DNA from 2 places in the Xenorhabdus griffiniae genome. Region 2 is predicted to be linked to the other one. Evidence: predicted binding sites of a transcription regulator. Region 2 holds the regulator's gene; the other holds the start of a gene.
The links. Region 2 encodes PhoB, which activates phosphate uptake and scavenging genes when phosphate is short. Its sites were predicted from a motif close to CTGTCATAAAACTGNCNNAT; they were not measured.
Positions count from the first base shown of each region.

Region 1: the regulator PhoB is predicted to act here: its motif matches at 9,908-9,927, upstream of pstS (phosphate ABC transporter substrate-binding protein PstS).

Region 1 is NZ_CP147737.1:197,636-213,146, forward strand. It holds gene WDV75_RS00920 (Thoeris anti-defense Tad2 family protein) at 1-54, opposite strand, end outside; gene WDV75_RS00925 (hypothetical protein) at 134-541, opposite strand; gene WDV75_RS00930 (hypothetical protein) at 1,177-1,581, opposite strand; gene WDV75_RS00935 (inverse autotransporter beta domain-containing protein) at 1,930-4,743, opposite strand; gene WDV75_RS00940 (Tex family protein) at 4,944-7,280, opposite strand; gene greB (transcription elongation factor GreB) at 7,556-8,038, shown strand; gene ompR (two-component system response regulator OmpR) at 8,138-8,857, shown strand; gene WDV75_RS00955 (ATP-binding protein) at 8,854-9,867, shown strand; gene pstS (phosphate ABC transporter substrate-binding protein PstS) at 10,070-11,092, shown strand; gene pstC (phosphate ABC transporter permease PstC) at 11,124-12,083, shown strand; gene pstA (phosphate ABC transporter permease PstA) at 12,085-12,993, shown strand; gene pstB (phosphate ABC transporter ATP-binding protein PstB) at 13,043-13,837, shown strand; gene phoU (phosphate signaling complex protein PhoU) at 13,857-14,573, shown strand; gene WDV75_RS00985 (ABC transporter substrate-binding protein) at 14,684-15,511, shown strand, end outside.
Region 2 is NZ_CP147737.1:907,912-923,422, forward strand. It holds gene WDV75_RS04015 (ACP phosphodiesterase) at 1-349, shown strand, start outside; gene WDV75_RS04020 (peroxiredoxin C) at 532-1,134, shown strand; gene ggt (gamma-glutamyltransferase) at 1,320-3,080, shown strand; gene brnQ (branched-chain amino acid transport system II carrier protein) at 3,182-4,522, opposite strand; gene phoR (phosphate regulon sensor histidine kinase PhoR) at 4,879-6,189, opposite strand; gene phoB (phosphate regulon transcriptional regulator PhoB) at 6,209-6,898, opposite strand; gene sbcD (exonuclease subunit SbcD) at 7,270-8,487, shown strand; gene WDV75_RS04050 (AAA family ATPase) at 8,505-12,185, shown strand; gene WDV75_RS04055 (ABC transporter substrate-binding protein) at 12,310-13,932, opposite strand; gene gltP (glutamate/aspartate:proton symporter GltP) at 14,487-15,511, shown strand, end outside.

The DNA of each region.
Region 1 (15,511 bases), 710 kb from region 2:
GGTAAATGAACATTGTTGAGCAATATTACTGTCTGATTTATTTATTACTGACATAATTTCCTCACTTATTGATCATTAAAGTAAAAGGTCATTTCATTTACGTGATAATAATCAGTTTGAACAGTAACGTTCTTTAGATATTTATGAATTCCACCTGCTCCTGCTCAGGTTTTATTCCAGAGCCTTCCACATGGGCATCTATTGTGTATATTCCAGCTTGGGTTTGGTAGTTGTTAAGCGCAAGAGACGGTGTAAAGTAAATCACACCATTATCATCGGTTAATGTATCATTACTCCCATCAGCATTGGTGTATACTTGAGGTTTGCCATCCTCGCCCAATACGGGTTTCCCCTGTGAATCGGTTACACTCAATTTAACTCTCTGGTTAGCTACCCCTTTATTATCTTCATCCGTAACTCTGACACCCATAGCATAATTCCCGGTCGCCGGAAGAGGGCCATCTGGGTACACGCCTATTATCACATTGTGTACCCGTGTGGAATCTAGTACCTGTTTTTCTTGCTGATTAACGTTAGACATAAACACCTCGCTTATATTCATTAAAGTAAAAGGTCATTTCATTCTACTGCTAAACCGCCAGTTGATATTACTTAAGTAAAATTTTTATCTCAATGGGATGCAATCACATGGCCACAAATACGCATTAATATCTGGCTTAACATTATAAAATCTGTTGACTCTCAGAGTGAATAATCTGCTGGGTTGTAAATTTAAAATTTACTGCTGATATTTTCCTGAATGCACAATACAGTGATAATAACCTCCATTGATCGTAAATATTATTTTCAATGGTAATATAATTATTTAATATGTGATCCATTTTATTTTGTCTGAGCGAAAAGTTCAGGCAAATAAAATAATTAAGACAAAAATCCACATATTGAAATTAAATTATTATTTGAATGCAAGCAAGTCAATTAAAATATGCAGATGTTATCACTTATTCAAGTTTATAACGTTATTAATAAATATTAATGCGATGTATAAACACAAACAGGGCATATTGGCATGAAAAAAGATACTCAATAACTTGAACCAATGATAAAACAATATACTTTGTGATATAAATTATAGTAGAACCGGCTTTTTAATAAAAACCGAGTCTACACTTACGTGATAATAATCAGTTTGAACCGTAACTTTCTTTAACTATTTTAAGAATTGAATTCCACCTTCTTCTGCACAGGTTTTATTCCTGAACCTTCCACATAGGCCTCTATTGTGTATGTTCCAGTTTGGGTTTGGTATTTGTTAAGTTTAAGATACGGTGTAAAGTAAATCCAACCATTAGGATCGGTTAATGTATCATTACTCCCATCAGCATTGGTGTATACTTGAGGTTTGCCATCCTCGCCCAATACGGGGTTCCCCTGTGGATCGGTTACGCTCAATTTAACTCTCTGGTTAGCTACCCCTTTATTATCTTCACCCGTAACTTTGACACCCATAGTATAAAGCCCGGTCGCCGGTACAGGGCCACCTGGGAGCACTCTTATTTTCACATGGTGTACCTGTGCGGAATCTAGCACCTGTTTTTCTGGCTGATTAACGTTAGACATAAACACCTCGCTTATATTCATTAAAGTTCAAGGTTATTTCATTCTACGACTAAATAGCCAAATCATATTACTTAAGTTAAATTTTTATCTCAATAAGCGGTAATCACACAGTAATAAATACACACTAAAATCGGGTTTAGCATGATAAAACCTATCTATTCGTCGAGTGAGTGATGCGCTGGCGCGTAAATTCAAAGTTTACTGCTAATTAATCGGGGTTTTATTTAAGAGGAGAAATCACTTTGTGATAGAAAGTGAAAAAGCCCGGCTTTTTACTGAACCTAAAAAGCCGGGTCTACATTTACGTGATGATAAAATAGCTATCCTTAATCTTAAGCAAAGTTAAAATTAAGGTGCATCAAAGCTCCTTGAATTGAAATCATCTGCACAGGGGTCTGATCCTGTTGGGGCATCCTGACCTAGATCTACGCCAACACATGGTATAAGTTTAGTTTGGTGGTTAGATGTAACTACAACTAACAACTTTCCTTCAGGCGATTGGCCGTCCTCTTTTGAGTTAAATGTTATCAAGCTTAGACTACCAGCACCAGTAAGTGACATCCATTTAATAGGAATATGCTCCTTCGAGTCTTTGGGCGCATTTTGAAAAGGCTTACCGTCAAACAGCATCTGCGCAGCATAGGTATAAGAATCCGTCTTATTCCCCAGAACTTTACCCGTTGGCGGGTCTTGTTCTACAAAAATGGGAGCAGTGAACGTTGGAAATGCGAATGTCACCGTCATTGGCTGAGTTGTTCCAATGCCATCCACTGAAGCCGTTACGGTAACGTCTTGAGCCGTACTACTGGTCAATGTTGCGGTAGCTTTACCGTCCTGTGGATTGGTCATACTACTGGAGGAAATTGTTACTTTGCTATGATCAGTCTCACTCTGCTCCGTTACATACCAGTTAACTTTCTTATTAGGCAGAGGGTTACCATTGCCATCCGTAACGGTAACTGTCAGGTTATGAGCTTTCTTTATCACTAAAGGGCCTTTATCCGATGTTATTGGCGATATCCCTACTCCTACTCGTTTGAAATCTACCGGATATGATGGTGATTGAACGGGCTTATTTTCCCCCACCTTGAGTGAAACAACTACATCCCCCTTGAATGCCTTAGTACTGGTTATGATTGCCTTTAAGTTTCCTTTGTCATCTGTTTTAGTATCTGGGGTTAGTGTTATGCCATATTTAGCGGCGTCTGATGGTTGATCGATATTCCAATGTGCATCACTAATGACTGTACCCTCTTTAACGGGGTTGCCATCAGCACCCAGGATAGTCGCCATAAATTGATATTGTGGGTAACCACCAGCCGATGCAGACGTTAATTTTTCGGACTTAATACCATCCTTACTAATACTATATAAACTGTCCATGTTTACATCAAAGCTGACCTCTCCCACTAATTGTGGAGCCTGATTATCCAGTTGCAGGTACACTTTGACATTTTTATGTTGCTGTTGACTCACTAAGATAGGTTTGTGTTTGAAATGCCCGTTTTCATCAAGCACCCCAGAATTTGAGGCGTCCAAATTCTTCCATTGCAACTTCGTATCTGGGCCGATTTTAGGATCGGTTGTCCATTGAACATGGTTAATGGTGGCATTTTTTATCGGTGCATTATTGACCGTATCAAAGGTAATCACAGGGTCAAACGTATATCCGTCCTTTTTATCTCCCGTCGCAGGCAATGGTCCTGCTGGGGTAAAGTTAGCTGCTTCCTGTTTTTTCAGCATAAAGGGCCTGACAATGACACGCATTTCAGCAGGCGCTGATTTTTGGTTATTTTCCCATTCAGCCACAGCATAAATGGGGTAATTGTTATTTTGGTCACTGCCGGATAGATAGGTTGGCAGGGTAACTTTGATTGTGTTGCCGATCTGGGAAGAGAGCTTCCCACCATTCTGTTCAAACTCTTTGTTGGTTGCCCAACGAATCTGCTTAAGCGGAGACTCAGAAGAAAACTTGACTGTAACTTCCTGCTGACCCCCACTGTACCCGATGATATTATCCGGCAGCGACAATTGAGTGGCTGGCTTTGCCTGATGCTCAAGGACGATATGATTATTTCTTTCTACCAGATCATAACGGCTGCCCGCTAATGTCCTCGCCGTCGCCACGTTTTCTGGCGATAATTGCACACTCAAGGGAACACCCAATCGATAGCTTAAATTTGCCAAAAACTGAGTTTCGTTGTGCCCGTTTCCTTGTTTATAATCCACACCCAGAGTAAATAGCGGAACTGGGGTGTAAGACAGCCCCAGGGTAGCCAGGATGGGGTTTTTCTGTTTGGTGTCACGATCGAATAAAGTGACCTCATCGCCAAAATACTGCTCATAAGTCAGTTTGGCACCCAGATTAGGGTAAGCGGGTAAGAAAAACTCCCCACTAATGTCATAACCGTTGGCTGGGCGTTCGTAATAACCGACAAAATCCCGTGAGTCTTTCCAGTTACTTGCACGATAATAGGTATTAGCGGCCAGTTTAATGTAGTCTCCCCATATTTCTCCGCCCAGCCCAAGGCGCTGATTTCTACCGGTCAGGTCGTAGTCATAAAACGTATTCAGGCCATACATCCAGTCCTGATAAAAATAACGGCCACCTAACCCCAGGTTTATGGTATCTCGGCTATCTTTGTTGCGATAACCCAATTGGGAAAAGAACAGCCAATCCGCTTTATTATCATAGAGCGGCAGTAAAAGATCGAGTGAGCCGTTTTTTCGCTTTCCTTTTTTATCCAGTCCAAAATTAATTCTGGCAGTACCAAACTGTGATAGCCATTTTTGTGCCTCAGACGTTACCAGGCCGTTAACTTGCCCTAACGCATAGGATTTGGCTTGTTCGGCCAACTCTGAAGGTGAAGATGACAGGAAATTACCGGCCATTTGGAGGTTTCTAGCAATAACATTTTGTGTCTCAGCATCTGAGGTGTGATGATTTTCTTTTACACCACTTTTTTTATGCGTATCCGAATTCAGATATTTTTTATCTAATCCATTCACTCGCCCGCCGATATTATCGTTCTCATCTGCTTTTCTCGTATCTCTTTCAGTTTTAAGCCACCCCTCTGCAAAGGAATTCGTTATTGTATAAGGTACTAATAACGTATAAAGAAAAAAGAGTAAAAATATGACTTTGCCAATATATGATAACATATTTACACACCTCGTATTAAATAATCGGATCCAGTCCTATTGTGATAATAGTGGCGTATTTTATTTTTGCGTTATTAAAAATAGTTATCACGTGATAATGGTTTTTAATGACTTAAGAAATTAGTGATTTTAAATATCCTGAACTGGCTCCATTGAGCCAGTTCAGGAAATCATTTAAGTCATCTGACGTTTTTTATTAATTAACGTTTTCTATTAAAGGCAGCGGCCAATGCATCACTCATCGCGCTATTAGCTAAAGGCGCAGAGCCTGAACGTGAAATAGGGCGATTTCTGCCATTGCCGTTGCGATTATTGCGATCCTGACGGTTACCTTCTTGGGCGCTACGGCGTGCTTGTGTTTCACCGGGTTGCTCATCAAGACGCATGGTCAATGCAATACGCTTGCGGTTGAGGTCAACATCCATCACCTTCACTTTCACGATATCACCTGTTTTAACGACGGTGTGTGGATTTTCCACAAAACGGTCGGATAGCGAGGAGATATGAACCAGGCCATCCTGATGGACACCGATGTCCACGAATGCACCAAAATTGGTCACGTTAGTGACAGTACCTTCCAAAATCATGCCCGCTTGCAGGTCGTTCATGGTTTCAACGCCATCGGCAAATGTGGCTGTCTTGAATTCAGGACGTGGATCGCGACCCGGTTTTTCCAGCTCTTTCAGGATATCGGTGACGGTTGGAATCCCAAATTTTTCAGTCGTGAACTCCTGGGCGCTCAGGTTACGCAAATTAGCCGGATTACCCATCAGTTCAGGCAGAGTTTGCTGAGTTGTTGCCAGGATCTTCTCAACTATTGGATAGGCTTCTGGGTGAACGGTTGAAGCGTCCAGCGGGTTATCACCCTGATTGATACGCAGGAAGCCTGCGCATTGCAGGAAGGCTTTTGGTCCCAGACGGGTCACTTTCAATAGCTGATTACGGTTGTCGAAACGACCGTTTTCATCGCGCCAGTTAACAATATTTTGAGCAACAGTGCGCGTCAGGCCAGCAACACGAGTCAGCAACGCGACAGAGGCGGTATTCAGGTCAACACCGACGCTGTTTACACAGTCTTCAACCACGTTATCCAGTTTTTTCGCCAGCAAAGTTTGGCTGACATCATGCTGGTATTGACCAACACCGATGGATTTAGGTTCGATTTTCACCAGCTCAGCCAGAGGATCTTGCAAGCGGCGAGCGATGGAGACAGCACCACGCAGGGAAACATCCAGATCAGGGAATTCTTGCGCAGCTAATTCAGATGCGGAATAGACAGAGGCTCCCGCTTCGCTGACGACCACTTTCTGTGCCGTAACGTCAGGATACTGTTTCTGAACGTTGGCAAAGAAACGCTCTGTTTCACGGGATGCGGTGCCGTTGCCAATCGCAACCAGTTCCACTTGGTGTTTGGTGCACAGTGCTGCGACGGTAGCAGCCGCTTTGTTTTCCTGTCCGGTGTGCGGATAAATGGTATCGGTGGCAATCAGTTTGCCTGTCGCGTCAACCACGGCGACTTTTACCCCGGTACGCAAACCTGGGTCCAGACCCATTGTTGCACGCATACCCGCAGGCGCAGCCATCAGCAGGTCATTCAGGTTACGGGCGAATACGTTAATAGCCTCGTTTTCGGCTTTCTCACGCAGTGTGCCCATGAGTTCGGTTTCCAGATGCAGCAGTACCTTGATACGCCATGTCCAGCTCACCACTGTTTTGCGCCAATTGTCAGCCGGTGCATTGTTCAGGCGCAGATTCAGGTGATCGGTAATAATTTGTTCGCAGTGACTCTCTTTCGGTGCTTCTTCAAATTGTGGATCCGCATTCAAAGAGAGTTGCAGGATACCTTCGTTCCGTCCACGGAACATAGCAAGGGCACGGTGGGAAGGAACAACAGCAATGGCTTCGTGGTGGTCGAAGTAATCGCTGAATTTCGCGCCTTCTTCCTCTTTACCTTCGATAACCTTAGAAACCAGGTGAGCATTTTTCCATAAATAGTCACGTACCTTCGCCAGCAAGGTTGCATCTTCGGCAAAACGTTCCATCAGGATATAACGTGCGCCATCCAATGCTGCCTTGGTATCAGCAACGCCCTTGTCAGCATTGACATAGGCAGCCGCCGCCAGTTCTGGCTCTTGCTGTGGATCTTGCCATAGCAGGTCGGCCAGAGGCTCCAATCCGGCTTCGATGGCAGCTTGTCCACGGGTACGGCGTTTAGGTTTATAAGGCAGGTACAGATCTTCCAACTCAGTCTTGCTTTGCGTTGCGTTAATCGCTTCTGCCAGCTCAACGGTTAGTTTTCCCTGTTCCTCAATCGATTTCAGGATAGTCTGACGGCGGTTGGACAGTTCACGCAGATAACCGAGACGGTTTTCGAGTTGGCGGAGCTGTGTGTCATCCAGACCACCGGTGGCCTCTTTACGGTAACGGGCGATAAAGGGAACCGTATTTCCCTCATCAAGCAAGGAGATGGCAGCTAGGATTTGCTGTGGTTGAGCTTGTAGCTCACCGGCAATGATTCGACTTAAAGATTCATTCATGGTCTGTTTTCTTCAACTTCTTTAGGGTCTGTAGATATTCTGAAACATCGTCAGACAGAGCCGGATAAGATCAGATTTCATCTGAAACAGTATCGGCATGGTTCAAACTGGCTCCATTTATACGTGTTGAGCGCAATAATTTCCAGTTTAGCGCGATATTTCGATCATGTTGCGACAGAATTCATCAAATATCTTCTAGGTTGGGATTGGGTTGATGAGAGTTGATGAGATATAGTACTCCGCCATTAATCATCTTTTCTCAAGTGAGTTTTTTCATGGACAAGAGTCACTATATTACCCGAGAGGGTTGGCATGTACTTGATCAGGAATTGAAATATCTCTGGAAAGTTGAACGCCCTAAAGTTACCCAAGCTGTTTCAGATGCTGCTGCATTGGGGGATCGTTCAGAGAATGCAGAGTACATTTATGGTAAAAAAAGGTTAAGGGAAATTGACCGCCGAGTGCGTTTTTTGTCCAAGCGTCTGGATATTCTGCAAATTGTCGATCCTGATCCGCGACAAGAAGGGAAAGTCTTTTTTGGGGCATGGGTAAAAGTTGAAAACGAGTATGAGGAAGAACACCTATTTCGTTTGGTGGGACCGGATGAATTCGATCCGGCAAAAAAATGGATTTCCATTGATTCTCCGGTGGCGAGGGCGTTACTGGGTAAGCAGGTTGATGATGAAGTCACGGTGATGACACCGAATGGCGTAGTGACTTACTGGATACTGGAAATTAGTTATCAGCCTTTGGCATAAGTTGCCTTAAAATACATGCGGTTAAGTTTCTATTAGCATTATGAGTTTTCTGTGAAAGTGATGGATGTTGCGGGCATGGAGCATCTTAGGAGCTGAAACATGCAAGAGAGTTATAAAATCCTTGTTGTTGATGATGATATGCGCTTGCGGGCGTTACTGGAACGTTATTTATCCGAACAAGGATTCCAGGTGCGTAGTGCCGCAAATGCAGAACAGATGGATCGTTTATTGACCAGAGAATCCATCCAATTGATTGTCTTAGATTTAATGTTGCCGGGTGAAGATGGGTTGTCTATTTGTCGCAGGCTGAGAAGTCAGCATAACGCGATCCCGATCATCATGATATCCGCGAAAGGGGAAGAGATTGATCGGATTGTTGGGCTTGAAATTGGTGCTGATGATTATCTTGCCAAGCCTTTTAACCCGCGTGAATTGTTAGCACGTATGCGTGCTGTCCTGCGGCGACAGACGAAGGAACTGCCGGGGGCGCCGACGCCGGATAATGCAGTGATCAAGTTTGGGAAATTTAAACTTGATCTTGGAACGCGTGAAATGTTTCATCGAGATGAGTTGTTACCTTTGACGAGTGGGGAATTTTCCGTGCTGAAGGTGTTGGTTTCTCACCCACGAGAGCCATTATCACGGGATAAGTTGATGAATTTGGCTCGGGGGCGAGAGTATGGTGCGATGGAGCGTTCCATTGATGTCCAGATTTCCCGTCTGCGTCGCCTGATTGAAGAAGATCCTACCCATCCACGTTATATCCAGACGGTCTGGGGGCTGGGATACGTTTTTGTTCCTGATGGAAACAAGGTATGAAAAAGCCCAGCGTGAAAAAGTTTTGGCTTTCTCTGCGTACTTTGTGTTTTCGTGTCCTGTACTTAGTGCTGGGCAGTTTGCTGTTCAGCACATTGATCACCTTACTGCTGGTGGTATTAGAAGCACTCCCTTTTAACGCGGTATTTCCCTATCTCTTTATCAGTGTTTTTGCGATGGCATTGTCTGTGTTTATGGTGTTCTGGCGATATTCCGCTATCCAGAAACACTCATTAAAGGCGATGCAAAAAGCCGTTATCGACATCAGAAAAGGAAGAAGAGGTTCATCAGTGCCTGAAATGGGGATGCCCGCGATTCGTGCCGTCATTAGGGCGCTTAACCAGTTGTCGATAGAACTGAAATCACAGGAAAGCGATCAGGCGGTATTAATAGCTGGCGTGAGCCATGACTTGCGTACTCCGCTTACCCGTATCCGTCTGGCGATGGAAATGATGGAGGGAAAAGATGATTTTCTGACAGAATCTGTCCATCAGGACATTGAAGAGTGTAATGCCATGATTGATCAATTCATTGATTATCAGCGAGCAGGGCAGGAGATGCCGATGACATGCTGTGAATTGAATGGGTTGCTTGAAGAGGTGATTACAGCAGAGCAGCGTTGTGTCACAGATACAGATATTGAAAATCGTTTAGCGACAAGTTCGATTTTCATTTTAGCCCATCCCTTTTCCATCAAACGTGTACTGGTCAATTTGCTTACTAATGCTCGTCGTTACGGCAATGGGTGGATCCGCATCAGTAGTGGCTCAACAGAAAAATTTGGCTGGTTTCAAGTTGAGGACAACGGTACTGGAATGACGAAAGAAGAAGCCGCTGTTTTATTCCAACCTTTTATGCAAGGAAATAATAGACGTGAAATAAATAGTGGTGTGGGGCTAGGGCTGGCGATCATCCGCCGTATCATTGATAGCCATGGGGGAGATATTCAGGTGGGGAGCAGTGAAAAACAGGGGCTGTCCATTCGTATATCTATTCCGTTGAATACAAGATGAAAATCGCATTGAATGCGAAATAAGGTATTGTCGAAACCACCTGTCATAAAAATGTCATAATTCATACATCTTATTGTCATTGAATTCGCTTATTTTCATTATTGAATCATTTTGTTACCTAAAAATCAGATTGTCAGTGATACCTGACATTTGTGTTTCATTAATGATGCGTATCCCAGTAGGAAATCCAACAGGAGATAGTATGAAATTAATGCGTACCACCGTGGCGAGTATCATGGTTGCTGTATTTGCCATGACATCCCTGTCTTCATTCGCGGCCACCAGCCTGACGGGGGCAGGTGCGACGTTTCCTGCACCGATATATACCCAATGGGCGGATTCTTATCAGAAAGAAACGGGCAACAAAATCAATTATCAAGGCATTGGCTCTTCTGGTGGTGTAAAACAGATTGTTGCCAATACGGTCGATTTTGGTGCCTCTGATGCCCCGCTTTCTGATGAAAAATTGGCGACTGATGGCTTGTTCCAGTTCCCAACGGTTATCGGTGGAATTGTGCTGGCGGTGAACATTACCGGTGTTAAAGCCGGTCAGTTGGTTCTGGATGGTAAAACACTGGGTGATATTTATCTGGGTAATATCAAAAAATGGAATGATTCAGCGATTACCAAGCTGAATCCCGATCTCAAATTGCCAGAGCAAAATATTGCCGTGGTTCGTCGCGCTGACGGCTCAGGGACCTCCTATGTTTTCACGAGTTACCTGTCCAAAGTTAACGGCGATTGGAAACAAAAAGTTGGGACGGGTTCGACCGTCAAATGGCCAACAGGATTGGGTGGTAAAGGTAATGACGGGATTGCTGCATTTGTTCAGCGTCTGCCCGGCTCGATTGGTTATGTCGAGTATGCCTATGCGAAGCAGAATCACCTGGCTTATACCAAACTGGTTTCAGCGGATGGTGCCGTGCTAGCGCCGACCGAAGAGAACTTTAGTGCAGCGGCCAAAGGTGCGGATTGGAATCGCAGTTTTGCGCAGGATCTGACAAACCAGAAAGGCGATCATGCGTGGCCAATTACCTCGACTACATACATTCTCATCCACAAAAAGCAGGCAAATGCTGCCAACGGTGCCGAAGTGCTGAAATTCTTCGATTGGGCTTATAACAATGGCAAACAACAGGCGAAAGATCTGGATTATGCCACCCTGCCGGAAGAAGTGGTCAGCCAGGTGCGTGCAGCATGGAAGAGTAATCTCTCCTTTTATTAAGGGGAAATAACCTAAAATGAGAATGAAGCGTATGGCCGAACGTAAAACGGCACTGAAAGCACCGAGCAGAAAGGGTGACATTATTTTCAGCGCCTTGGTGAAGTTAGCGGCGCTGTTAACTTTATTTCTGCTGGGAGGCATTATCATTTCACTGATCATTGCTTCCTGGCCGAGTATACAAGCATTTGGTTTTGCTTTCTTATGGCGTAAAGAGTGGGATGCGCCGGCAGGGGTGTTTGGCGCATTGGTGCCGATTTATGGCACATTGATGACTTCGTTAGTTGCCCTGATTATTGCGGTTCCCGTGAGTTTTGGTATTGCCCTGTTTCTGACGGAATTGTCACCAAACTGGTTAAAACGTCCATTGGGTGTGGCGATTGAGTTATTGGCCGCGATCCCCAGTATTGTTTATGGCATGTGGGGGTTGTTTGTTTTCGCTCCGCTGTTTGCCACCTATTTCCAGCAACCCGTTGGTGATGTGCTCTCCAGCATTCCCATCGTAGGGGCGCTATTCTCCGGTCCTGCTTTTGGCATCGGCATTCTGGCAGCGGGTGTCATTCTTGCCATCATGATTATCCCCTATATCGCTTCTGTCATGCGCGATGTGTTTGAACAAACCCCTGTGATGATGAAAGAGTCGGCTTATGGCATCGGTTGTACAACATGGGAAGTGATTTGGCATATCGTCTTGCCGTATACCCGGAATGGTGTGATTGGCGGTGTGATGTTGGGACTTGGCCGGGCATTGGGAGAAACAATGGCAGTCACCTTTATTATCGGTAATACCTACCAACTTGATAGTTTGTCGCTGTATATGCCGGGGAACAGTATCACTTCTGCATTGGCAAATGAATTTGCTGAGGCTGAATCTGGCCTGCATACCGCCGCATTGATGGAACTGGGACTGATCTTATTTGCCATCACCTTTATTGTCCTGGCGTTGTCAAAATTAATGATTATGAGTCTGGCAAAAAATGAGGGGCTGCGCTGAGATGACAACCGTCAATGAGCAACCTTCACATTTAGTCAATACAGTAAACGAAGCGGAGATGAAAAGTCGCCGCCGTATGCAGTCATGGCGTCGTCAGAAAAATCGGCTGGCGCTGATGTTATCCATGATGACGATGGCATTCGGTTTATTCTGGCTGGGCTGGATTTTGATCTCCACCGTCACTAAAGGGATTGATGGCATGTCGCTGGCGTTGTTTACTGAAATGACACCGCCTCCGAATACCGAGGGTGGTGGGTTGGCAAACGCCATTGTGGGTAGCGGCTTGCTGATCTTCTGGGCGACGGTGTTTGGTACGCCATTGGGAATTATGGCGGGCATTTATCTGGCGGAGTATGGTCGCCATTCATGGCTGGCAGAAATCATCCGCTTTATTAATGACATCCTGCTTTCAGCCCCTTCGATTGTTGTCGGATTATTTGTCTACACCGTTGTGGTCACGAAGATGCAACATTTTTCAGGGTGGGCTGGAGTAATGGCACTGGCACTGTTGCAGATCCCCATTGTGATTCGCACGACAGAAAATATGCTGAAATTAGTGCCGGATAACTTGCGTGAAGCTGCTTATGCCTTGGGAACACCGAAATGGAAAATGATCTCTGCCATTACGTTGAAAGCCTCGATATCAGGCATTATGACCGGTGTGTTACTGGCTATTGCTCGTATCGCTGGTGAAACGGCTCCATTGTTGTTCACCTCGCTTTCCAACCAGTTCTGGAGTACCGATCTTAACCAGCCGATGGCAAACTTGCCTGTCACTATTTTCAAGTTTGCCATGAGTCCATTCTCTGACTGGCAGCAGTTGGCATGGGCGGGAGTATTGCTGATCACCCTGTGTGTATTGCTCATTAATATTGTGGCGCGTGCGCTGTTTGCGAAGAAAAAGCACTAATATTTTTTCAACGGAATAAAAGCAGAAGGTATTCAAGAGATAAATATTGATGAATAAGGCTAATGACGTTATTTCAGTAAATAAAATCGCAGAAAGTAAAATCCAGGTGCGTGATCTGAATTTCTATTACAGCAAGTTCCATGCGTTGAAAAATATTACGCTGGATATTGCACAAAACAAGGTAACGGCATTCATCGGGCCGTCGGGCTGTGGCAAGTCCACATTACTGCGTACTTTCAACAAAATGTATGAATTGTACGGGGATCAGCGCGCTGAAGGTGAAATTATTCTGGATGGCACCAATATCCTGACAGACACACAAGATATTGCCTTGCTACGTGCCAAGGTTGGGATGGTCTTCCAGAAACCAACACCATTTCCGATGTCCATTTACGACAATATTGCTTTCGGGGTGCGCCTGTTTGAAAAACTGCCCAGAACAGAGATGGATGAACGAGTCCAATGGGCATTGACCAAAGCGGCATTGTGGAATGAAACCAAAGATAAATTACACCAGAGTGGGCATAGCCTTTCTGGTGGCCAGCAACAGCGTCTGTGCATTGCCCGTGGTATTGCCATTCGTCCAGAGATCTTGTTGTTGGATGAACCTTGTTCGGCACTTGATCCCATCTCGACAGGACGCATTGAAGAGTTAATCAGTGAACTGAAATCGGAATATACCGTCGTGATCGTCACCCACAATATGCAGCAAGCGGCTCGCTGTTCGGATTACACTGCATTTATGTACCTGGGTGAACTGATTGAATTTAGCGACACCGATAGATTATTCACCACACCGAAGATGAAACAGACCGAAGATTACATTACTGGCCGTTACGGTTAATACGGGGGGATAGAAAAATATGGACAATCTGAATCTCAGCAAGCATATCTCGGGTCAGTTCACTGCTGAACTGGAACATATTCGTACCGAATTGATGACAATGGGCGGTTTGGTGGAAGAACAGCTTAGTAAGGCGATTCTGGCGATGCACAACCAAGATGAAGTATTGGCACGGCAAGTGATTGAGGATGACCAGAAAGTCAATATGATGGAAGTGGCGATTGATGAAGCGTGTGTCCGCATCATTGCAAAACGCCAACCGACAGCCAGTGACCTGCGCCTGATCATGGTTATTTCAAAGACCATTGCTGAACTGGAGCGCATTGGCGATGTTGCCAATAAGATCTGTAAAACTGCGCTTGAAAGATTTTCACATCAACAGCAATCTTTGCTGGTTAGCCTGGAATCACTGGGGCGTCATACGATCCAAATGTTGCATGATGTGTTGGATGCCTTTGCCCGTATGGATCTGCAAGAAGCCATCCGTATCTACCGTGAAGACAAAAAAGTCGATCAGGAATACGAAAGTATTATCCGCCAGCTTATGACTTACATGATGGAAGATCCCAGAACCATTCCGAATGTCATGACAGCTCTCTTCTGTGCCCGCTCTATTGAGCGCATTGGTGACCGTTGCCAGAATATTTGTGAATTTATCTTCTATTACGTCAAAGGACAGGACTTTCGCCATATCGGTGGTGACAATTTGGAAAAATTACTGACCCAAAAAGAATAGTTATTATTCTAAAATTGAATAAATATAGTATTTTATATTATTTCAGGTGCTATATCTAAATTGATAGCTTTTGTTGATATATAAAAATTAATAACCAACAGGGGTGTACAATGAAGATTGGCAACAAATCTCGCGTAGCGGTTACTGCTCTGCTGACCAGCTTGGCATTGGTTTCAGGAGTGGCAAAAGCAGATAAACTTGATGATATTAAAAAAGCTGGCACGGTACGTATTGCAGTATTTGACAGTAACCCACCATTTGGTTTTATCGATCCTCAAACGAAAAAATTGGCAGGCTATGATGTCGATATCGCCAATGCGATTGCCAAAGATTTAGGGGTGAAGCTGGAGCTGCGACCAACGAATCCAGCAAATCGCATTCCTCTGCTTTCTTCCAAAAAAATTGACTTAATTGCTGCTAATTTCACGATCACTGATGAACGTGCAAAACAAGTTGATTTTTCCATCCCTTATTTTGCAACAGGTCAGAAATTCATTGCCCGCAAAGGTGTTTTGACCAAGCCGGACGATATTGCCAAACTGCGCATTGGTGCAGACAAGGGGACGGTGCAGGAAATCACCTTACGTGAGCGTTATCCAACAGCTAAAGTGATCTCATATGACGATACACCATTGGCATTTGCGGCTCTGAGAAATGGCAATGTCCAGGCGATCACGCAGGATGATGCGAAACTGGTTGGCTTGCTGGCAAATGTGCCGGAAGCACAGAAAGCCGATTTTGAAATTTCCCCTTTTAGCATTACCCGTGAATATCAAGCAGTTGCGGCTTCCAAGGGGGAAACGCGATTAGTTGATTCGGTTAACCAAACCTTACTGAAATTGGAAAAAGAGGGTGAAGCAGAGAAAATCTATAACCGCTGGTTTGGCCCGGAAACGAAATCCGCTCAACCGCGGGGTGATTTTAAATTTGCTCCGTTA
Region 2 (15,511 bases):
CTGGGATCACTTTCTCTCGCGACATTGGGACAAATTTGAAAAAAATTACTCCCTGCCCGAATTTGTCCATCTTGCCCACAACACTATAGAACCGCATCTCGCGTCAACCCCCGAAAAATTTCAGGAATTGAACAACTACCTCTGGTCACAAAATTTATTCATCCGTTATGCCGATATGTCATGCATCGCCAATGTCTTGCAGAGCATGGCTCGCAGGCGCCCCAAATTATCCGCACTGGCCGGCTCGTATCAGGATATAGAAAATCATTACCTTGATTTTGAAACACTATTTTATCAGTTCTACCCAGAAATGATGGCACTAGCAACAAATAAGCATCTACTTGAGTAGCAACTATCTTGAACTTTTCATAAATAGTTTTATCTTATGTAGTCTAAAAGGAATTAAAAACAGTTTATCGATAGGTAAAATCTATTATAACAATTGGTATTTTATCCTTTATTGCTATAACCTAATTCCTTATGCTGTAACCCGTTTTTACATAACACCTTTTAAAATCACAGGAGTCAATTATGGTTTTAGTAACCCGCCAAGCCCCTGACTTTACAGCTGCCGCAGTTCTCGGTAACGGTGAAATTGTTAATAACTTCAATCTGAAAAAACACCTGAATGGCCGTGCTGCTGTTATTTTCTTCTGGCCAATGGATTTCACTTTCGTTTGCCCTTCTGAGCTGATTGCTTTCGATCATCGCTATGAAGAATTCCAGAAACGTGGGGTTGAAGTTGTTGGTGTCTCCTTCGATTCTGAATTCGTTCACAACGCATGGCGTAAAACTCCAATCAGCGAAGGTGGCATTGGCGAAGTCAAATATCCAATGGTTGCTGACATCAAACGTGACATCATGAAAGCTTACGGCATTGAGCACCCAGAAGCAGGTGTTGCTCTGCGTGGTTCTTTCTTGATTGACAAAAATGGCGTTGTACGTCACCAAGTCGTTAACGATCTGCCACTGGGCCGTAACATCGATGAAATGCTGCGTATGGTTGACGCTCTGCAATTCCATGAAGAGCACGGCGAAGTTTGCCCTGCACAATGGGAAAAAGGCCAGGAAGGTATGGGCGCTTCACCGGAAGGCGTAGCAAAATACCTGACCAAAAACGCTGACAAGCTGTAATCCCGTTAGGATTCAACCTGTTCATAACCTTACGTTATGAAGCATTCCAAACCAGCCGCTCAATCGGCTGGTTTTTTACTTTCCAAAATCCTGAGCTTTCGATAAGGTAAATTACTTATTAGCAACAAAAGCACCACAAATACCCAAATCAATTAACAGTTGACCTATCCTCAGGAGAACAACACATGTTCAAGGCATGGAAAATACCACTTATCGCTGTATCCCTGCTCATTTCTACTCCTCTTTATTCTGCCACTGAGCCTGCGGTTGAAGCTAAACAAGGCATGGTTGTCAGCTCACAGCGCCTTGCTTCACAAGCTGGCATAGATATTCTCAAAATGGGTGGTAACGCCATTGATGCTGCTGTTGCCGTTGGATATGCCCAAGCCGTGGTTAATCCCTGTTGTGGCAACATTGGCGGTGGTGGCTTTATGACCATCCATCTCGCTAATGGAAAAGATACTTTCATCAATTTCCGTGAAACAGCCCCTGCCGCGGCTAACGCTGATATGTATCTGGATAAAGATGGAAAAGTGATCAAAGGTGCCAGCCTGTATGGTTATAACGCGATTGCTGTACCAGGCACAGTGATGGGATTTGAAGCGGCACTGAAAAAGTACGGCACTTTAACCCGCGAACAAGTCATGGCACCCGCTATCAAGCTGGCGCGCGAAGGCTATATACTGACCCGTGGCGATACCGATATTTTGGATACCACAGTCAAGCGTTTCGCCCAAGATCCAGAAGCTGCCCGTATTTTCCTGCGTAAAGATGGTACGCCATTCAAACCAGGGGACAGGCTCATCCAAACCGATTTAGCCAACACGCTGGAAATGATTGCCAAACAGGGACCTGATGCTTTTTATCACGGCAAAATTCCCCAATTAGTTGCACAAGCATCAAAAAAAGCAGGCGGAATTATTACCGCAGCCGATTTCGCCAATTATCACATCACAGAAACGACGCCTGTTACCTGTAGTTACCGAGGCTACAAGTTTATCTCTTCTCCACCTCCCAGCTCTGGCGGGGTGACGTTATGCGAGATATTAAACATCGTTGAAGGCTATGATCTTAAGTCTATGGGATTCAACTCTGCTGCTTATATTCATACATTGACAGAAGCCATGCGCCACGCCTATATGGATAGAAATACCTATTTGGGCGATCCGGCATTTATCAACAACCCACTTGATCGACTGTTGAGTAAAAGTTACGCCGAATCGATCAGAAAAGAGATTCAACCAAATAAAGCCACTCCATCGGTAAATATTCAGCCAGGCATTGGTCCCCATGAAAAACCGGAAACTACCCACTATTCCGTGGTAGATAAAGAAGGAAACGCAGTATCAACAACTTACACCATCAATGGACGCTTTGGTGCTGGCGTCATTGCCCCAGGAACAGGCTTTTTCCTCAACGATGAGATGGATGACTTTACAACTAAAGTCGGTGAGAAAAACCTGTATGGGCTAGTACAAGGTGCAACCAACTCAATCGCCCCTGGTAAGCGCCCACTATCATCAATGAGCCCAACACTTGTGACCAAAGATAATAAAATCTTCCTGGTGTTAGGTTCTCCAGGAGGCTCACGCATTATCTCCATCACTTTACAAACTGCGCTAAATATCATCGAATTCAACATGCCACCACAAGAAGCCGTCAATAGTCCACGGTTCCACCACCAATGGCTACCTGACGAAGTCTATTATGAGCAACGTGGTTTGTCGAAAGACACCCTAAACTTACTGGAAAAAATGGGCTACAAAATGGTGAAACAGACACCTTGGGGAGCAACAGAATTAATTATGATTGGATTACCGGGTGCTGCTGGGGTGACTCCACAATCATCAGGCAATGATTCTGCCGTATCAGGTGTTGTCCGTGAAGGTTACATCTATGGTGCCAACGATGCACGACGACCTGCCGGTGCCGCTATTGGTTATTAATCCAGCATAAATCAACAAAAAAAGGTGGGCTGTTTTCAGCAGCGCACCTTTATCATCTTATAACATCACTTATCCATGTTTATCATGAACAGACTTTATTCCTACTTTTCTTCAGTCTGCACTTCATACTTTGGGAGCTTTACGCCTCCTACGACGCGGTCATAAATAGCGCACACAGCAACCGTCAGTAAGGTAGGCAGCAACCAAGCCAAACCTTGATCCGCTAATGGCAGATGCTTCGCCCACTCAGGCAGTAAATGGGACAGATACTCAGAAGCTTTTATTGCATCCAAGATCCCAAACAGCAAACTGACAGACATGGCCGGAGCCAAAATGCGGATGAAGTTATTCCACCAACGGATTGTAAAGCTCAACAATATCAGCGCGATACAGGGTGGATAAATGGCCGTCAGCACTGGAATTGAGATCTTAATCAAATGGCTTAAGCCCACGTTAGAAACCAGCATGGAGAATGTGCCTAAGATCAGTACCAGAGCACGGTAGGACAATGGCAAATAACGGCTGAAAAATTCAGAGCAAGCACAAGTCAAACCGACAGCAGTCACCATACAAGCAATGAAAATCAGTAACGCGAGGAAGAAGCTACCGTAGTTACCAAAAATATTTTGGACATAGGCGTGCAAAATCACAGCACCATTATCTGCGGTAGGCACTAATGTGCCACTACCTTCCCCAAGCTTAAACAAAGAGAGGTACACCAGTGTCAGGCCAAGACCAGCAATCAAGCCAGCCCACATTGCATAGCGCGTCAACAGGGAAGAAGCCTCAACCCCTCTGGAACGGGCTGCATTGACAATAACAATACCGAATACCATTGCAGCCAGTGTATCCATTGTCAAATAGCCATTGACAAAGCCATTTGAGAACGGAATTTCCCGATAACTTTCAATAGCAGGAACAGGGCCACCTGCCGGCCACAATACCGCCGCAATTCCCAAAATGGCTAATGCTACGATTTTGATTGGAGCCAATATGTGGCCAACACTATCCAGTAGTTTGCCCGGATATAATGAAATCAGCACCACGAGTGCAAAATAGATCACACTATAAATAAATAGAGGAAGATCACCTGTTCCGGTAAGTGGAGCAATACCCAATTCAAAAGAAACTGTTGCAGTTCTGGGGGTAGCAAACAGAGGACCGACAGCTAAATAGCAGACAGTTGCCAGAATCAGGCCCGCAGTTTTTCCAATCGGCGCACTCAGTGCTTCAATGCCTCCACCCACTTTTGCCAACGCAATGACAGTAATGACTGGCAAGCCAACAGCGGTTAGCAAAAAGCCGGCTGCTGAGATCCAAACGTTCTCTCCTGCCTGCAAGCCAACCATAGGCGGAAAAATAATATTTCCCGCACCAACAAACAAGGCAAAGGTCATAAAACCTAATGCCCAAATATCCTTAGATGATAAACGGTATGCCATAATGATTGTTAATGTATTATTGTCAAAAGAGATGCATCTGCGACAGTAGCTATCGCAAGTACTTGAATTTTCACTGGCGAAACCGGATTCTGATTTAACAATCAGTGATCTGCATGACACTCACTGATAGCCGTAAGCTACAGAATAATAGTAATAATAACAGCTAGAATCGCCAACAACTGCTCCCAAGTAAAACTTTTATAGCGCTAAAAGGCAAGCGGTAAACCAAAAACCAGAACAATATTCTGAACTGTTTTTTAAAATCAGTTATTATTGTTATCTATCATTGAATACACACTATATGATTTGTGCATTTTTTTATTCGTGCGTGTTTTTTGCTCACATCTGCCAATAAATCATTTTGGCATAAAACTATTTTTGGTAGAAACAATAAGCTGAGACGCTAATAAAAAACTAAAGACTGAACCCTTTCCTAAAGTGCTCTCAATATCGAGATGGGTATTGTAGTGATGCAATGCATGTTTCACTATCGCCAAACCTAACCCATTCCCCCCCGTCTGACGCGAACGGGCGCGATCAACGCGATAAAAACGCTCAGTCAGGCGTGGCAAATGCTCCGCACTAATCCCACCCCCATTGTCTTTCACTGTGAACAACGCACCTTGGGAAACATTTCGCCAACTCACCTCAATCCTTGTGCCCGGAGAAGTATGTCTAATGGCATTATAAACCAGGTTGGACATTGCACTGCCCAGCTGCTCTTCATTACCAAACACTTTCAGATTTTCATCAATATCAAACACAATATCGTACTGCTCATTTCCCAAGGCCAACACCTCCCGTTGCAATATCTTCAACAGGTTGGGAACATCCACAACTTCATTCATGTCCACTTGCGCCCCTCCTTCAATTTTGGAAAGATGCAGCAGTTGTTGCACCAAACCATCCATCCTTCGTATTTGTTCCCGCATCGTACCGATAACCTTTTGGTTCACCTTATTGTCGAACGCCTGATCTTCCATCATTTCCAGATAACCTTGCAGGACAGTGAGGGGGGTTTTGAGTTCATGATTTACATTGGCAAAAAAATCCCGTCTGGCATTTTCCAACTGCCGTTTTTGGGTGATATCACGCGCGACCATCAATAATTGCTTCTCAGAATAAGGCATAATGCGGAACTCCATCATATTGCCATTATTCAATTCGATGGACAGAGGGTGGGAAAAATCATTCGCGGTAATATAACGGCTAAAATCAGGGTAGCGAAGCAAGTTGAAAATATGCTGACCATTATCCTCAGGCCAGCGGAACCCAAGTAAATGTTGTGCCAGGCGATTACACCAAAAAATATTGCCTTCCGTAGTCATGATCACAATAGCATCCGGCAATGATTCCGCCCCACTACGAAAGCGTTTGATGAGTAATGCGAGTTCACGACGTCGTTTGCGATTGCGTTGTTGCAACTGATAAATACCATAAAAGATAGGTTCCCAGCCGCCACGACCGGCTGGCGGTAACATATTGCGATCCAACCATAACCAATCGGATAATTTCAGCAAATTATAGCCATGCCATACCAAAGCCAAAAATAGTGCGATAACCAGCAGCCATGCCAAGTGACCGATAAAAAGAGACAAAATGACAGCGGGCAAGCAAAAAAGCACAAGCCCCCATACCAACTTTTTCCAAGATAAACGCTCAAGCACGCGACTTTACTCCAAACAGTCAATAGCGGGTAGAAAAGCGATAACCTGCACCACGCACCGTCTGCACCATCCTGGCGTGATCCCCTATCTCCAACGCCTTACGCAAGCGTCGAATATGTACATCAACCGTACGATCTTCCACATAAACATTTGTTCCCCATACATAGTTGAGTAACTGTTCACGACTATAAACACGCTCAGGATGAGTCATAAAAAAGTGGAGAAGTTTGAATTCAGTTGGCCCCATTTCCAAATCTTGTCCATGACTGGAAACACGGTGGGATGATGGATCCAAAACCAATCCATCCATATCAATAGTGTCTTCCAACTCTATAGGTGAAATGCGACGCAAAACAGCCTTAACCCTGGCAATCAATTCCTTAGGTGAAAAAGGTTTCGTGATATAGTCATCCGCACCGACATCTAAACCACGTACCCGATCTTCTTCGTCCACCCGAGCTGTGACCATAATGACAGGGATCGCCTTAGCGTTATTATCCCGCTTCATTTGCCGGATAAGTTGTATCCCTGAACCGCCTGGCAACATCCAGTCCAATAATACCAAATCAGGATAAGGCTCAGACAAACGTCTTATTGCTGTATCGTAATCTTCGGCTTCAATGGCTTCATAACCGTTCTGTTCCAGTGCAAAACAAACCATTTCACGAATCGGTACTTCATCTTCAACGACCAAAATGCGTTTAACCATGGTTAATTCCGTTAATATCATTAAAGCTAAATAGGTTTTCATACTACTGAAAGTATCAGATGCTGGAGTTCCTTACCCCCGCGCAGGGTAAGGAATACTCCTATCATTTCGAAACGCTATTTAGTGACTTTTACTGCAAATCATTATGAGTCAATTTTATGACACTTTTATGAAACTCCTTACTTCTCAATTAACAAGATACAAACTGGTTCCCAAAGAAAATCTTGCTTTTTGTTATATTTCACTATGGATGCGAAGCAGCTCGAAAATTCAGTAAAGGAAATCGAATTGCACAAGACATCCCTCACACTGCCATTATAATTAGCACCTGCAACAGATAAGAAAAACATTCAGGCAACGGCGGGAAAATCATGCGAATTATTCACACATCTGACTGGCATCTTGGCCAATATTTCTTTACTAAAAGCCGTGCCGCTGAACATAAACACTTTTTACAATGGTTGATTGAAAACATCGTGCAGCATCAGGTTGACGCATTGATTATTGCCGGCGATATTTTTGATACCGGTTCTCCTCCCAGCTATGCACGTGAACTTTATAACCAATTTATTGTGGCACTACAGCCCACAGGCTGCCAACTTGTCATTCTCGGTGGAAACCATGATTCCGTCGCCACACTCAATGAATCTAAATCCCTGCTTTCTTACCTGAATACCACTGTTATTACCCATGCTGAACCCGAAGATATAACACAGCAGATAAAGATCCTGAATAACAGAAAGGGTCATGCAGGAGCGATCCTCTGTGCCATTCCCTACCTGCGTCCACGGGATATTATCACCAGCCAAGCGGGGCAATCAGGCGCTCAAAAACAGCAGGCCCTACAGGATGCCATCACCAAACACTACCATAGTCTCTACCAGCAAGCCTGTGCATTACGGGAACAGCTCGGCCAGCCATTACCGATTATTGCCACTGGTCACCTCACTACGGTGGGGGCTTCCACAACAGATTCCGTTCGCGATATTTACATTGGCACATTAGAAGCCTTCCCCGCACAATCATTTCCGCCTGCTGACTATATTGCCCTGGGGCATATCCATCGCCCGCAACTCATTGGTAAATCAGAGCATATCCGCTACAGCGGTTCCCCTATTCCACTCAGTTTTGATGAAGTGGGACAGGAGAAAAGCGTCTGCTTAGTGGACTTTAAATCAGGAAGACTTGATAACATCACACTGTTACCGATCCCGCATTATCAGCCAATGCAACTTATTCGTGGTAATTTGAAACAAATCGAAGAGCAATTACACTCTTTTAGGGAATATCAAGGAGAACGTCCGGTTTGGCTGGATATTGAAGTCGCAACTCAAGATTATCTGCCCGATATCCAAAAACGCATTCAGGCCCTAAGTGAAAGCCTGCCTGTTGAGATTATCTTGCTACGCCGTAGCAAAAACACTCGCCAACTGTCGCTGTCTGCACAAAATAAAGAAACCCTTACTGAACTGAGCGTCAATGAGGTCTTTGAACGTCGTTTAGCACTGGCAGAAATCGACGATCCCGCGCAAAAACAACGCCTAACCACCCTGTTTAAACAAACGCTGGATGATATTTCTCAGCAATAACTTGAAGAGAACACGCCATGAAAATTCTTAGCTTACGGCTGAAAAATATCAATTCCCTGCAAGGTGAATGGAAAATAGACTTTACGGCAGAACCCTTTTCCAGTAATGGATTGTTTGCCATTACCGGCCCAACAGGTGCAGGAAAAACCTCCTTATTGGATGCTATTTGTCTCGCCCTTTATCATGAAACACCAAGGCTCAACACCATTTCAGCCTCACAAAATGAGCTAATGACCCGTCATACCGCAGAGTGCCTTGCTGAAGTAGAATTTGAAGTCAAAGGCATTGTCTATCGGGCATTTTGGAGTCAGCGTCGTGCTCGCAACCAGGCAAATGGCAAACTCCAACCCCCAAAAGGAGAATTGGCCCTCAAAAAAGGGGGAAAAATCCTGGCTGATAAAATTCCAGAGAAAAAAGAAAAAATTGCCGAAATAACTGGACTGGATTTTAGCCGTTTTACTAAATCCATACTTTTGTCACAGGGAAACTTTGCCGCATTTTTAAATGCACAGGATAAAGACAGGGCCGATCTACTGGAAGAGCTAACCGGTACAGAAATTTACGGCATTCTTTCCCAGGAAATTTATCAACGCCATAAAGAGGCACAATCTGAACTGAATATCCAACAGGCCAAAGCCTCTTCCATTGAATTACTCACACCAGAACAACAACAGGCATACCAAAACCAGCAACAACAACTTATTGCAGAAGAAACCCAACTCAGCCAACACATGAAGGCATTACAAACTGCCGATCAGTGGTTGTTGCGCCGGAATGAATTACAGCAATCACTGCTCAACAATGCTTCACTTTTGCAACAAACTGAGCAAGCTATTCAAGAAGCACAACCTCAGTTACAACAGCTAGCAGCCAGCGAGCCAGCAGAAAAAATTCGTTCATTGTGGGATGCACAAAACCGAGCTATTCATGAAAAACAGCGGCTCACGGAGCAACGCACTAAAATAGAACATGAACGCCGGCAACAACTGGCAATGTTACAACCTGCCGAACAACAACTAACACTGCTGGAAAAAAAGCGGGAAGAGCACCAACAGCATCAAAATCAACAAGAAAAGCTCATCTCAGAGCAGATTATGCCGCTCGATCATAAAATTGATATTCAATCCAAAGATCTACTGAAACTTAGGCAAGAGATCGCAGAACAAGAGCGCGATCGCACAGAGATTTTATCCCAATACCAAGCTACACAGGATCGAACGCTAACCTTAAATCGTGAACAAAAGGCATTGAATTCCTACTATGAACAGCATCCTTATTACTGCAATTTGGACAGCAAACTGCCCGAATGGAAACAACTATTCACTCGCCAAAAAGAGCGACAAGAAAAAATAAATCAGCTTACTCAAAACACCCAACAAATTACCTCAGAGCTTGCTCATACAACCCATTATTTACATACCTTGAATGCAGAATTAGCCAAACAACAAGAACAGAGCCGAACACTGCATAACAACCTTGCCGCTGCTGCAAACCAACTCACAACTTTGCAGCAAGAGCATCCATTGGAACAATTGCAGAAAAATTTAGAAAATTATCAGAAACAATTGGTATCACAAAACCAACTGGAGATTTTGCTTCCGCAGAGCCAGCAGTTACAAACCGCGCTCTCAGCCGATCAAAACCAATTAAACCAATCTCAAGCATGGGTAAAAGCCTTACCTGATCAGATCGCAATCCTCAATCAACAGTTGGCAGATAAGCAGCAACATTATGACGATCTCAACAATCGAATTCGTTTGGAACAACGGATAGTCAGCCTGGAAAAAGAACGGGCACAATTAAAAGAAGGGGAATCTTGCCCACTTTGTGGTTCAACTCACCATCCTTTAATCAACGAATACCAGGATATTGCCTTACCACATTCAGAAGCGCGCCTGAGAACCTTGCGCCAACAGATTGATCAACTGCAAGAAAAGCGTACAGCCCTACAGCAGAAGCATCAGCTTCAACAACAACATAGTGAGCAATTGCAGCAAAATATTGCACAATACAATGCTAAATTAACAGAATTAGTTAAACAGTGGGAATACCATTGCCAGCAGTTGCAAGCTACCGAATTACCGATGGAGGCAGAGGCGGTTAATCACTTTATCAGTCAGCGACAATCTGCTTATCACCAATACCAAGCTCAACAAGAAGCACTTTCACAGGCAGAGAAAAACTATCAAGCAGCCGAAAAAGCACTTGCTGCTAACCGAGAACACTACCAATCTTGTGAAAAAAATATTGAATTGGAAAAATTCAAACAGGATTCAGCCCAAAAACAATTAGCAGAAAAGACGGCAGAAGCTCAACAACTAGAGGCTGACTACGCGACGACAGCACAACAATTAAATACGCAATTACAGCCGACACCATTCATACTTCCTGCCCCTGATGAAACAGAAAACTGGCTACAACAGCGTGAACAAGAATTAAAAAACTACCACGATTCACGGGAGAAATTGCTACAACTACAAAAAGAACAAGCAGCCTTGCAAAGCAAACTGGGTGAACTAGACAAACAAAAAAATAAGCTTTCCACTCATCTCCATGCTTTGAATGAACAGCAACAACAACAAATGCAGTTATTGGAACAAACACGTCAGGAACGCCATCATTTATTTGGCGAACAATCTATTATTACCGTTCGTCAGGCTTTGCAACAAAAAACCCATGAGTTGGAAGACATCTACAAACAGGCCGTTTTCCATCTGCAAACACTGCAAAACAAAATGAGCCAACTAATCGGTGCCGCCAGTGAAATAGAAAAAAGCCACACCACCGCCGAAGCAAACTACAAACTTGCTGTCAGCCATTTCCAGACAGGCTTAGAACAACAAGGCTTTCCTGATCAATCATCCTTTGAACATGCCTTGTTAGAACCGGAACAGCGGGAAAAGTTACAACAATTACAAGAAAAACTTGAACAACAACAATTGCAAGCCAAAACACGCCATCATGAATCAGAAGTGGCCTTACAACGACATACGGAAACACAGCCGCAATTGCTTAACCAATATGAACCTCAACAATTATCCGCCCTATTGACTGACGTTACGGCTAAATTGAAACACAACAACCAACAACAAGGTGAAGTCAGAACCCTATTGAACAGTGATGCAATTCGCCGCCAACACCAACAGGAGTTACTGGTACAGATCGCACACTTACAGCAAACATATGATGACTGGAGTTATCTTAATAATCTCATTGGTTCTGCCGATGGCGCTAAGTTCCGCCGTTTTGCTCAAGGCCTGACATTAGATCATCTCGTGCATCTGGCAAATATCCGCTTGGAAAAACTACATGGCCGTTACTACTTGCAACGCAAAGATGACAGCGGGTTGGAATTACAAGTCGTTGACACCTGGCAAGCGGAAGCCATGAGGGATACCAAAACACTTTCTGGAGGAGAAAGTTTCCTTGTCAGCCTGGCTCTTGCCCTCGCCTTGTCTGATCTAGTGAGTAACAAGGCACAAATAGAATCCCTGTTTCTTGATGAAGGATTTGGCACGCTTGATCCTGAAACCCTGGATATCGCTTTGGATGCACTGGAACACCTTAATGCATCAGGAAAAACTATCGGAGTCATTAGCCATGTAGACGCATTAAAAGAGCGAATTCCTGTTCAAATAAAAGTAGAAAAAAAGAATGGATTAGGTTTCAGTCAATTATCGGCTGCATTTCGGGTTTAAACATGGAAATCAAATAGTAACAATCACATTGATACAAAACATTCTGAATATGGATGCCTCGCTTTACCTGCCCGTAAAGCACTACAATAAACTATGGAGAGCCTGCTTAAGCAGGCTCTTTAATTTAGTGCTTAAGCACATAAAGATCTTTCGTTGATATTCTCCCCAAAAGATCAGAGTAATAACCACCAATATAAGGCTTAACCAATATCGCAGTAACATAGTAATAAACGGGAATAATCGGCGTATCTTTAGTCATAAGATCGAGTGCATGTTGAAAATCTTCTTGTTTATTTGTTTCTCCTGCTTTACGAATCCAATTATCGAAATCTTTATTAGAATAAAATGAGGTATTATTGGTTTGATTTGTTGTAAATATATTAAAAAAAGCCATCGGATTATTATAATCGCCAACCCATCCACCTCTAACGACATCAAATTTCCCTTGATGTTCGTTCTCCAGCATCACTTTCCACTCTTCAATTTGTATATTGGCAATGACACCGAGATTCTTTTTCCACATCGAGGTTGCAGCAATAGCAACTTTTTTATGTAAATTTGATGAGTTGTAAACCAAATTAAATTTAAGGGGATTATTTTTATTAAAGCCCGCTTCGTTCAATAATTGTTTGGCTTTTTCATTACGTTGATTTTGTGTCCATGATGCATAATCAGGTTGTTTAAATTTAAAACCACCAATTCCAGGAGGTAAAATTGTGTACGCAGGTATTTGCCCTTGAGCAAGGACTTTATTAGCAATGATATTTCTATCCAACGCAAGACCTAGTGCTTGTCGGATCCTACTGTCTTTAAACAGTGGTTTTTTATTGTTAAATTCATAGTAATATGTGCTAAGCATCGGTGAAATATGAACTTGTGAACTCATATTTTTCTTTAATGAGGCAAACGATTCTAATGGTATCGTAAATGTAATATCTATTTCTCCGGCCAGATAACGGTTTAAATCTGATGTATCTGATGAAAGTGGAAGATAAGTGACTTTATTAATAACGGTGTTTTTATTATCCCAATAATAAGGATTTCTTACTCCAACAATTTTTTCATTCACTTTCCACTCTGCTAATTTAAATGCGCCACTAGAAACAAAAAATTCAGGTTGAGTCCATTTATCCCCGTATTTTTCAACGACTTTTTCGCTAATCGGAGCCGCAATATTGAATGCCAGCATCTGTAAAAAGTATCCAACCGGTTTTTCTAGCCTGACCTCCAATGTCGAATCGTCCAGTGCCTTAACACCAAGCTCCTCCACTTTTTTCTTTCCGGCTAAAATATCTTTAGCATTAACCATAGAAGCATCAACAAAATAGCTGCCATATGGGGAAAGTGTTTTAGGATTTGTCAGCCGTTGCCAGCTAAAAACAACATCATGAGCGGTAATGGGTGTACCATCAGACCATTTGATTCCTTTCCTTAAATGGAAAATCCACGTTTTATTATCCTTAGTTTCCCAGCTTGCAGCCAGTCTAGGTATGATCTGGCCTTGTTTATCCATTCCCACTAACGTATCAAAAAAATCATTGATAATGTTTAATGCAATATTACCTTCAACTTTATCGACATCCAGTGATGCAGGTTCGGCACCATTATTGCGAACAATCTCTTGTTTTTCCGCCAATTGTGTACCAGGTAGAATAACTGCAGCATAAGACAGTGTTGTACTACCCAATATCATACTTATAGAACAAATTAATGTTTTAACCGTTTTTTTGCTGATTTGATTTAACATGTTATGTCTCCCCATGGCTGTGCTGTAATTATTTATTCTTTGTCCTTTATTTTATTTTCAATCCATGTTACAGAATGACATGCTATTTATTACTCAATAAACCATTTAGTGCAACAATAATAAAATTTTCAAATACTGTATTTATAGCTATGTATTTATACACAATAGTTTTCAAATTTCAGCACAGAGGCAAAAAAGTGATGGATAGGGCTTGAGCAAGCCGCTAACCTCAGAAACCCAAATGACAATATTGATACATCAATTCAAGGAATTACTCCTAAATAGCGTTTCAAAATGATAGGAGTATTCCTTACCCCGCGCTCAGCGCGGGGTAAGGGACTCCAACATCTGATACTCTCAGTATTATGAAAACCTATTTAGGTTAATGTCAGATGGGTTCTCATGATCTAACTTGAATAATAAACAAACATCTTAAATGATGACGAGTATCATTTATACATTATTTAAAAGATTATCTCAGATTTTATTGTGCATTAGGTCAAGGTTATTGTATAAGAAAGAGGAGTAAAGAAAAGAAAACATAAGGTTGTCTAATGAATAAGACCGAAACAGTTAATAAAAAGAAATTTAAATTTGGGCTCGGCTGGCAGATTTTAGCTGCGCTAATATTGGGAGTTATTGCAGGAGCAATTTTACATGACAATGAGCACAAACAGTGGTTAATTATTAATGTACTTTCTCCTGCTGGTAAAATATTTATCCAGCTTATTAAGATGATTGTTGTTCCGATTGTAATTTCAACATTGGTTGTTGGCATTGCCGGTGTTGGTAATACTAAACAATTAGGAAAATTAGGTTTAAAAACAATTTTGTATTTTGAGATTGTCACAACAATTGCAATAATTGTAGGCATTTTTTTGGCAAATACATTTAAACCTGGTGCAGGTATCGATATGTCTACTCTCCATCAAATAGATATATCTCAATATGAACGCACAACACAGCAAGTTGAAAGTCATTCACACGGTATTGTTAATACTATTCTATCATTAGTGCCTAATAATATTTTTGCGGCGATGTCCAGTGGCGAAATGTTGCCCGTTATTTTCTTTGCCGTATTATTTGGTTTAGGTTTATCATCACTACCAAAGGAAAAAAAAGAACCTTTATTAACGGTATTACAAACATTCTCTGAAACCATGTTTAGAGTGACTCATATTATTATGATGTATGCTCCAATTGGGGTATTTTCGTTAATTTCAGTAACAGTGGCTAACTTCGGCTTTAGCTCATTATTGCCATTGATAAAATTAGTTATTTTAGTTCACTGTGCAATTTTATTTTTTGCTATTGTCATTCTTGGTTTGATTGCCCGTTACTGTGATATCAACATCTTTATACTCTTTAAAATCCTGAAAGATGAACTACTGTTAGCTTATTCTACTGCCAGCTCAGAAACCGTATTACCCCGTATCATGGATAAAATGGAACAATATGGTGCTTCAAAATCAGTGACCAGCTTTGTTATTCCGATTGGCTATTCATTTAACCTTGATGGTTCAACTCTGTATCAGAGTATCGCCGCTATTTTTATTGCTCAGCTCTATGGAATTGATTT